Linked DNA regions of Paraburkholderia fungorum. The protein of the gene in region 3 interacts with the protein of the main gene of each other region in a pairwise test. Links are inferred from orthologs where the notes say so. Each region holds a gene or a part of one and is shown on either strand. Other genes may lie near its edges.

Region 1 (3,034 bases), 800 kb from region 3 along the record:
GTCGGGTCTCACGATGCTGCTGCCGCACGGTTACGAAGGTCAGGGTCCGGAGCACTCGTCGGCACGTATCGAACGTTTCCTGCAACTGTGCGCAGACCACAACATGCAGGTCGTTCAGCCGACCACGCCAGCGCAGATTTTCCACCTGTTGCGCCGTCAGATGATCCGCCTGTTCCGCAAGCCGCTGATCGTCGCTACGCCGAAGTCGCTGCTGCGCCACAAGGAAGCTGTGTCGGATCTGTCGGAACTCGCGAAGGGCGCGTTCCAGCCGATCCTCGGCGAAGTGGACGAAGCGATCGACGCGAAGAAGGTCAAGCGTCTCGTGGTCTGCTCGGGTCGCGTGTACTACGACCTGGTGGCGCATCGCCGCGAAACCAAGGCGAACGACGTCGCGATCATCCGTATCGAACAGCTCTATCCGTTCGCGCACAAGCAGTTCGAAGCGGAAATCAAGAAGTACGACAACGCGACGGAAGTGGTCTGGGTGCAGGACGAGCCGCAGAATCAGGGCCCGTGGTTCTACATCGAGCACCACCTGAAGGACGGCATGAAGGAAGGACAGAAGCTGGCATACAGCGGCCGTCCGGCTTCGGCCTCGCCGGCAGTCGGCTACTACGCGAAGCACTACGAGCAGCAGAAGGCGCTGATCGAAGGCGCTTTCGGCCGCCTCAAGAGCGCGTCGATCGCTAAATAAAAGAATCGCGAACCGGGAAGGCGCGTAGCGCTTTCCCGTGCCGCAACGGTGATCCACGAAGGCTCACACGCGGTATACACGGTTTGCAGACGGTTCGCAGGCGGTCGTCGTTCACCGCGCCGTCACCCGATACGTATTCAGGATATTCATAATGGCTATTGTTGAAGTCAAGGTTCCCCAGCTGTCCGAGTCGGTCTCGGAAGCCACGATGCTGCAGTGGAAGAAGAAGCCCGGCGACGCTATCTCTGTCGACGAAATTCTCATCGAAGTCGAGACCGACAAGGTCGTTCTCGAAGTGCCGGCACCCTCCGCCGGCGTGCTCGTGCAAGTGATCGCGAACGACGGCGACATCGTCGTGGCCGATCAGGTCATCGCGAAGATCGACACGGAAGGCACCGCTAGCGCCGCTGCTGTCGAAGCTGAAGTGAAGCCGGCTCCGGTTGCGACGCCCGCACCGGCAGCAGCTCCCGCTCAGGCTGCATCCGCAACGGGTGCGAACACCGCGGCTTCGCCGGCTGCCGGCAAGCTGATGGCTGAAGCGGGCCTGTCGTCCGCCGACGTCGCAGGCACGGGCCGCGACGGCCGCATCACCAAGGGTGACGTGCTGAACGCAGGCCAGGCCGCTCCGGCTGCGAAGGCTGCACCGGCACCGGCTGCCGCACCGAAGGCTGCGAAGCCGTCGCTGCCGGAAGTCAAGGGCCCGGCATCGGCCGACCAGTGGCTGAAGGACCGCCCGGAACAACGCGTGCCGATGTCGCGTCTGCGTGCGCGTATCGCCGAGCGTCTGCTCGAGTCGCAGCAAACCAACGCCATCCTGACCACGTTCAACGAAGTGAACATGGCTCCGGTAATGGACCTGCGCAACAAGTACAAGGACAAGTTCGAGAAGGAACATGGCGTGAAGCTCGGCTTCATGTCGTTCTTCGTGAAGGCGGCTGTTCACGCGCTGAAGAAGTTCCCGCTGGTGAACGCGTCGATCGACGGTAACGACATCGTTTATCACGGCTACTTCGACATCGGTATCGCTGTCGGTTCGCCGCGTGGTCTGGTGGTGCCGATCCTGCGTAACGCCGATCAGCTGAGCCTTGCTGAAATCGAGAAGAAGATTGCCGAGTTCGGCCAGAAGGCCAAGGACGGCAAGCTGTCGATCGAAGATATGACCGGCGGTACGTTCTCGATCTCGAACGGTGGTGTGTTCGGTTCGATGCTGTCGACCCCGATCATCAACCCGCCGCAATCCGCGATTCTCGGCGTGCACGCCACGAAGGAACGCGCTGTGGTCGAAAACGGCCAGATCGTGATCCGCCCGATGAACTATCTGGCGCTGTCGTACGACCACCGCATCATCGACGGCCGCGAAGCGGTTCTGTCGCTGGTCGCGATGAAGGACGCGCTGGAAGATCCGGCTCGTCTGCTGCTCGATCTGTAATTGCCATCAGCCAGGTGCCGGCTTGTCGTTGCACAAACCGGCACCATCTGAGCAGTACGTCTTTCGCATTCCGCAGTACAGGAACGGTGCGCGCCACTAACTGTGGCCGCGCGCCGTTCCGTCATCAAAAGGATTGTCATGTCCAAAGAATTTGACGTCGTCGTGATCGGCGCAGGCCCTGGCGGTTACATCGCCGCCATCCGTGCAGCGCAGCTCGGCAAGACCGTCGCATGTATCGAAAAGTGGAAGAACCCGGCCGGCGCGTTGAAGCTCGGCGGCACGTGTCTGAACGTGGGTTGCATTCCGTCGAAGGCGCTGCTCGCGTCGTCGGAAGAGTTTGAAAACGCATCGCATCACCTCGCCGACCACGGCATCTCCGTGGAAAACGTCAAGGTCGATATCGCGAAGATGCTGGCCCGCAAGGAAAGCATCGTCGAGAAGATGACGAAGGGCATCGAATTCCTGTTCCGCAAGAACAAGATCACGTGGCTCAAGGGCCACGGCAAGTTAACCGGCAAGACGGACGCCGGCGTGCAGATCGAAGTCAGCGGCGAAGGCGAAGCCGAAGTCGTGACGGCGAAGAACGTGATCATCGCCACGGGTTCGAAGGCACGTCATCTGCCGAACATTCCGGTCGACAACAAGATCGTCGCCGACAACGAAGGCGCACTGACGTTCGACTCCGTGCCGAAGAAGCTGGCCGTGATCGGCGCTGGCGTGATCGGTCTGGAACTCGGCTCGGTGTGGCGTCGTCTGGGCGCGGACGTGACCGTGCTCGAAGCGCTGCCGGAATTCCTCGGCGCGGCTGACCAGTCGCTGTCGAAAGAAGCGGCCAAGCAGTTCAAGAAGCAGGGTCTGGACATTCACGTCGGCGTGAAGGTCGGCGAAATCAAGACGACCGACAGCAGCGT
Region 2 (3,199 bases), 190 kb from region 3 along the record:
TTCGTCGTTTTGACAACGACGCGAAGCCGCTGCTCGCCGCATATAACAAACCCGCTGGCTTCCCGTGCAGTCCCGTCCGCGATGCACGTAGTGCGGAGTGGGAGCGAATGACTGCCTGGTCACTGGCGTTTACTGCGCGAGGGATCATTCGTTGATCGCACCACTTTCCCCTCCAAGCCAGGGGGCTCACTTCAAGGTTAGCGGTGTGAGCCCGCTTTCTTTACTTACTTTCTTTGCGGCGGCAAAGAAAGTAAGTGCCGCCCCGCACAGGGGCAACGCCAATAGACCACCGTGACTTCAAGGAAAGGCCAACACCCCGAAGAACACCGCCAAAGGGCGCAGCTCAAAAAAGCTCCCCCCGGCACAGCGGCAACGCCAATAGACCACCGCGATCACAAGGAAAGGCCAACACCCCGAAGAACGCCGCCAAATGGCGCAGCCCGCAAAAAGGCCCAACCCCCGCCGGGGCATATAATGTCGCACGAACCGCCGCCCCGTCCCTCCAGAAAAAATGCCCGATCTGCTAGCCAATCTAAACCCCGAACAACACGCCGCCGTCACGCTCCCCAACGAGCCCGCGCTCATCCTCGCCGGCGCGGGCAGCGGCAAGACCCGCGTTCTGATCACGCGTATCGCGTGGCTCATCCAGCAAGGCCTGGCGTCGCCGGCCACGATCCTGGCGGTCACCTTCACCAACAAGGCCGCGCGCGAAATGATGTCGCGGCTTTCGGCGCTGCTGCCGATCGACACGCGCGGCATGTGGATCGGCACCTTCCACGGCCTGTGCAACCGCATGCTGCGTGCGCATCACCGTGACGCCGGCCTGCCCGCCACTTTCCAGATTCTCGACACCGCCGACCAGCTTTCCGCGATCAAGCGTCTGATGAAGGGCCTCAACATCGACGACGAAAAGTACCCGGCGAAAAATCTCCAGTACTTCATCAACAACGCGAAAGAGCAGGGCCTGCGACCGAAAGACGTCGACGCGACCGACAACTTCAACCGCAAATTCGTCGAACTCTACGAAGCGTACGACCAGCAGTGCCAGCGCGAAGGCGTAGTCGATTTCCCGGAACTGCTGCTGCGCTGTTTCGAACTGCTCGCGCATAATCCGCCGCTGCGCGCGCACTACCAGGCGCGCTTCCGGCATATCCTGGTCGACGAGTTCCAGGACACCAACAAGCTGCAATACGCGTGGCTGAAAATGCTGGCGGGTCAGACCAACTCGATCTTCGCCGTCGGCGACGACGACCAGTCGATCTATGCATTCCGCGGCGCGAACGTCGGCAACATGCGCGACTTCGAAACCGAGTTCAAGGTTCGTCATCTGATCAAGCTCGAGCAGAATTACCGCTCGCACGGTCATATTCTCGATGCAGCCAATCAGCTGATCGCGAACAACTCGCGCCGTCTCGGCAAGAATCTGCGCACCGACGCGGGTCACGGCGAACCGGTGCGCGTGTATGAATCCGCGACCGATACGCAGGAAGCGGGCTGGATCGTCGAGGAAATCAAGGCGTTGATCAGCACGGGCACGTCGCGCAGCGAAATTGCGATCCTGTACCGCAGCAACGCGCAGTCGCGCACGATCGAACACACGCTGGTCAACGCGGGCATCGCGTATCGCGTGTACGGCGGCTTGCGCTTTTTCGAGCGCCAGGAAGTCAAGCACGCGCTCGCGTATTTGCGTCTGATCGACAACCCGAACGACGACACCGCGTTCGCGCGTGTCGTCAATTTCCCGACGCGCGGCATCGGCGCGCGTTCGATCGAGCAACTCGCGGACGCCGCGCGTCTGTATAACTGCTCGATGGCTGCGGCGATTCCGTACGTTGCGGGCAAAGCTGGGTCGAGCCTCGCGAATTTCGCGAACCTGGTCGGCAAGATGCGCGCGGAAACGCAGCAGATGAGCCTGCCGGAAACCGTCGAGTACGTGGTCGGCACGAGCGGTCTGTCGGAGTTTTACAAGAACGAACGCGAAGGCCAGGACCGGCTGGAAAACTTGCAGGAACTGGTCAATGCGGCGGCGGCTTTCGTCAGCGAGGAAGGCTACGGGATGGACACGCCGGCGCGGTCGATTCCGCTGCGCCCGGGCGCAACTGCCGCGCCTGAACTGGTCGTCGCGACCGACGACCCGAACACCGTCGTGCTCGACGCGCCTGGCGTCGCCGACCCGGCGCAGAACCCGGACACCATGACGCCGCTCGCCGGTTTCCTGTCGCACGCGTCGCTCGAAGCGGGCGACAACCAGGCGCAAGCCGGCCAGGAAGCCGTCCAGCTGATGACCGTGCACGCGGCCAAGGGTCTGGAATTCACGGCGGTGTTCATCACCGGTCTGGAAGAGGGACTGTTTCCGCACGAGAACAGCGCGATGGAATCGGATGGGCTGGAGGAGGAGCGTCGTCTGATGTACGTGGCGATTACGCGGGCGAAGGAGCGGCTGTATCTGTCGTTCGCGCAAAGCCGGATGCTGCACGGTCAGACGCGTTACAACATCCGTTCGCGTTTCCTGGAGGAATTGCCGCAGGAAACGCTCAAGTGGCTCACGCCGAAGATCGAGGCGGGCGCGCGCTGGGGTGGCCGCTCAGACAACGCGGGTTATGGGCGCGACTGGTTTGCGCGGCCGGGTTACACGGGCCCGGCTTCGTCGACGCCCGCGCAGTTGCCCGCTTTCGCGAATGAGCAGCGCGCAGCGGAAACGGGATTCCGCGTCGGCCAGCAGGTGTTTCACACGAAGTTCGGCGAGGGCACGATTACGGCGCTCGAAGGTGGCGGGACCGACGCGAAAGCGCAGGTCAAATTCAAGCGGCACGGCGAGAAGTGGCTGGCGCTCGCGGTCGCCAAATTGCAGGCGGTCGAGTGAGCGCGCGTGGCGAGGGAGCGGATTGTATGAGTCAGGGTGATGCAGCTTCGGGTTCGTCGGCTTCAGGCGCGGCGGCTGGCGTGGAAACCGCCGGTGGCGTCAGCGTTGGCGCCGGCGCTACAGGCATCGGAAATGCGGTCCCGGCCGAAGGACACAACACCGCCGCGGCAGCTTCGCCCGAACCCGATCCGAGCCGGAACGGCGCGCCCGTCTCGCATCGTCCGCTGGGGATTCTGGCGGCCTTGCCGCAAGAACTCGGCGACCTGATCGACGCCATGCGCGCCGAATCCGGCGTGCGCACCATCACGCACGGCCGCCGCGACTATCACCTCGGCA
Region 3 (3,115 bases):
TGGTCGTTCCGGTGATTCGTGACGCGGACAAGAAGGGTCTGGTCGAGATCGCGAAGGAAATGACCGATCTTTCCAAGGCTGCTCGTGACGGCAAGCTGAAGCCGGATCAGATGCAAGGTGGCTGCTTCTCGATTTCGTCGCTGGGCGGGATCGGCGGCACGAACTTCACGCCGATTATCAATGCGCCTGAAGTGGCGATTCTTGGTCTGTCGCGTGGCGCGATGAAGCCGGTTTGGGACGGTAAGCAGTTCGTGCCGAAGCTGATGCTGCCGCTTTCGTTGTCCTATGACCACCGTGTTATCGATGGGGCTGAAGCTGCGCGCTTCAATGCGTATCTTGGGGCGCTTCTTGCCGATTTCCGGCGTGTGATTCTTTGATGTGATGTTGCGCGGGGCGCTGGTTTTTTGTCTGTGATCCGCGCACTTCTGTAGAACCTGCTTTCATGTCGGTCTATTAGCGTCGCCCCTGTGCGGGGCGGCACTTACTTTTCTTTGTCTTCCAAAGAAAAGTAAGCAAAAGAAAGGCGCGTCCTTTGGCGGACAGCAAAGGCTGATTCTGTTTGGGACGCTGCCAGCTTTTAGGTCCTTGCGGTGGGTTCTTCGTCATCACGATCAATAAGAGAAGGGGACACTATGAGTCTCGTCGAAGTAAAAGTACCGGATATCGGTGACTTCAAGGACGTCGATGTCATTGAAGTCAATATCAAGGCGGACGATGTCATCGAGAACGAACAGGCTCTGATGACGCTCGAGTCCGACAAGGCTTCCATCGAAGTGCCCAGCGATACCGCTGGCACCGTCAAGGAAGTTCGCGTCAAGGCCGGCGATAAAGTCTCACAAGGCACGGTGATCGCGCTCGTCGAAACATCGGCGGAAGCGGCTCCGGCCAAAGAGGCACCGAAAGCTGCCGAGAAGGCACCCGCGCAAGCGGCTGCTCCGGCTCCCGCACCTGCTGCTGCATCGAAGGCGGCAACGCCTGCTCCGCAAGCCGGCAGTTTCTCCGGCAGCGCGGACATCGAATGCGACATGCTCGTGCTCGGTTCGGGCCCCGGCGGCTATTCGGCTGCGTTCCGTTCGGCCGACCTGGGCATGAAGACGGTGCTGGTCGAGCGTTACTCGACACTCGGCGGCGTCTGTCTGAACGTGGGCTGCATTCCGTCGAAGGCGCTGCTGCACACCGCGCTCGTGATCGATGAAGCTGAAGCGCTCGGCGCGCACGGCATCACGTTCGGCAAGCCGCAGATCGATCTGGACAAGCTGCGCGACTTCAAGTCGGGCGTCGTCAAGAAGCTTACCGGCGGTCTCGCCGGTATGGCCAAGGCGCGCAAGGTCGAAGTGGTGACGGGGACCGGCGCGTTCGTCGATCCGAATCACATGGAAGTGCAGACCGAAGGCGGCAAGAAAGTCGTCAAGTTCAAGCAGGCGATCATCGCCGCGGGTTCGGAAGCGGTGAAGCTGCCGTTCATTCCGGAAGATCCGCGTGTGGTGGATTCGACCGGCGCGCTCGAACTGCGTCAGATTCCGCAACGCATGCTGGTGATCGGCGGCGGCATTATCGGTCTGGAAATGGCGACCGTGTATGCCACGCTCGGCGCGAAGATCGACGTAGTCGAAATGCTCGACGGTCTGATGGCCGGCGCGGACCGCGATCTGGTCAAGGTCTGGGAGAAGTACAACAGCAAGCGTTTTGCCAACGTCATGCTGAAGACCAAAACGACCGGCGCCGAAGCGAAAGACGACGGCATCTACGTGTCGTTCGAAGGCGAAAAGGCTCCGGCCGAAGCGCAGCGCTATGACCTCGTGCTGGTCGCCGTCGGCCGTACGCCGAACGGTAAGAAAATCGGCGCGGACAAGGCCGGCGTCGCGGTGACGGATCGCGGCTTTATCGACGTCGACAAGCAGATGCGCACGAACGTGCCGCACATCTTCGCGATCGGCGATATCGTCGGTCAGCCGATGCTCGCGCACAAGGCTGTGCACGAAGGCCACGTTGCTGCGGAAGCCGCTCATGGCGAGAAGGCATACTTCGACGCGCTGCAGATTCCGTCGGTGGCCTACACCGATCCGGAAGTGGCATGGGCGGGCAAGACGGAAGACCAGTTGAAGGCCGCGGGCATCAAGTACGGCAAGGCAGTGTTCCCGTGGGCCGCTTCGGGCCGCGCGATCGCCAACGGCCGCGACGAAGGCTTCACGAAGCTGCTGTTCGACGAGGAAACGCATCGAGTGATCGGCGGCGGGATCGTCGGTCTGAACGCGGGCGACCTGATCAGCGAAGTCTGTCTCGCAGTCGAGATGGGCGCGGATGCAACGGATATCGGTAAAACGATCCACCCGCACCCGACGCTCGGCGAATCGATCGGAATGGCCGCGGAGTTGTACGAAGGCGTCTGTACCGACCTGCCGCCGCAAAAGAAGAAGTAACGCTGTCCCGAGAATCTGTCTGCGTGTGTGTTGTAAGCGCAGGCGGGTTCGCGGAAGCACAGGCGAAAAAAAAGGCGCGTCCCTTAAAAAGGCGCGCCGTTTTTCTTTGGCTGCGAGGCAGGGCAGGGCGCATGTCGCGCTTCAGCGGGGCCGCGTCAGCCCGGCCAAAAAAAATCCCGGCTACTTCGCCGGGCAAACGATACGTTTTCAACGTATCGGAGCGTTCGGCCAATCAAACCGTGTGAGCGGCAACGGCACGACGCTGTTGCTTACGACAACGCCGGCACAGCGGGTGGGCTGTGCCGGCGTAATAGGTAACAGCAGAAGTGCTACCCGACGTGCTGCAAAATAAATCGTGATGCTGCTGCGTGAAACTTAAACTGCCTTCTTGGCCGAGCGCGATGCCTGCGCAGCGGCTTGCGAAGCTGCCTTCGACGCAGCCGTAGCAGCCGCATTGAAGTTGCTTTCAGCGATTTCGACAGCTTGCTTCGTTGCCTTGTGAACCGTTTCGTACGTCGTGTTAGCGGCGGTAATAGCCGACTTGATCACGGCGACAGCGGTTTCCGAGCCAGCCGGTGCATTCTTCGCGACGTTTTCGACGAGCGACTGGACCTTGCGGTTCTGCTCTTCGAATTGAGCTTCTGCGACGCGGGTGAATTCACCTTGCGTTGCCGAAACGATTTCATACACGTGAC

What was found.
Region 1: the proteins of lpdA (region 3) and odhB interact in binary tests that used the Escherichia coli proteins (3 or more experiments, as listed by UniProt). The link is inferred for Paraburkholderia fungorum from one-to-one orthologs.
Region 2: the proteins of lpdA (region 3) and BLS41_RS12020 interact in binary tests that used the Escherichia coli proteins (3 or more experiments, as listed by UniProt). The link is inferred for Paraburkholderia fungorum from one-to-one orthologs.

What each region holds. Positions count from the first base shown.
Region 1 is NZ_FNKP01000001.1:1,748,645-1,751,678, forward strand. The notes cover bases 104-2,984. They hold odhB (2-oxoglutarate dehydrogenase complex dihydrolipoyllysine-residue succinyltransferase), read left to right. Parts: upstream 104-845; coding sequence 846-2,123; downstream 2,124-2,984. Other genes in these bases: BLS41_RS07660 (2-oxoglutarate dehydrogenase E1 component), read left to right, coding at 104-694; lpdA (dihydrolipoyl dehydrogenase), read left to right, coding at 2,262-2,984. Outside these bases: more of BLS41_RS07660, read left to right, coding at 1-103; more of lpdA, read left to right, coding at 2,985-3,034. UniProt on the Escherichia coli protein: E2 component of the 2-oxoglutarate dehydrogenase (OGDH) complex which catalyzes the second step in the conversion of 2-oxoglutarate to succinyl-CoA and CO(2).
Region 2 is NZ_FNKP01000001.1:2,740,689-2,743,887, reverse strand. Bases 142-3,187 are described here. They hold BLS41_RS12020 (UvrD-helicase domain-containing protein), read left to right. Parts: upstream 142-511; coding sequence 512-2,863; downstream 2,864-3,187. Other genes in these bases: BLS41_RS12015 (5'-methylthioadenosine/adenosylhomocysteine nucleosidase), read left to right, coding at 2,890-3,187. In the rest of the region: more of BLS41_RS12015, read left to right, coding at 3,188-3,199. UniProt on the Escherichia coli protein: A helicase with DNA-dependent ATPase activity. Unwinds DNA duplexes with 3'-5' polarity. Translocates on single-stranded DNA with 3'-5' polarity. Initiates unwinding more efficiently from a nicked substrate than double-stranded DNA.
Region 3 is NZ_FNKP01000001.1:2,548,001-2,551,115, reverse strand. What follows is about bases 65-3,026. They hold lpdA (dihydrolipoyl dehydrogenase), read left to right. Parts: upstream 65-632; coding sequence 633-2,420; downstream 2,421-3,026. Other genes in these bases: BLS41_RS11190 (phasin family protein), read right to left, coding at 2,796-3,026; aceF (dihydrolipoyllysine-residue acetyltransferase), read left to right, coding at 65-377. Outside these bases: more of aceF, read left to right, coding at 1-64; more of BLS41_RS11190, read right to left, coding at 3,027-3,115. UniProt on the Escherichia coli protein: Lipoamide dehydrogenase is a component of the glycine cleavage system as well as of the alpha-ketoacid dehydrogenase complexes.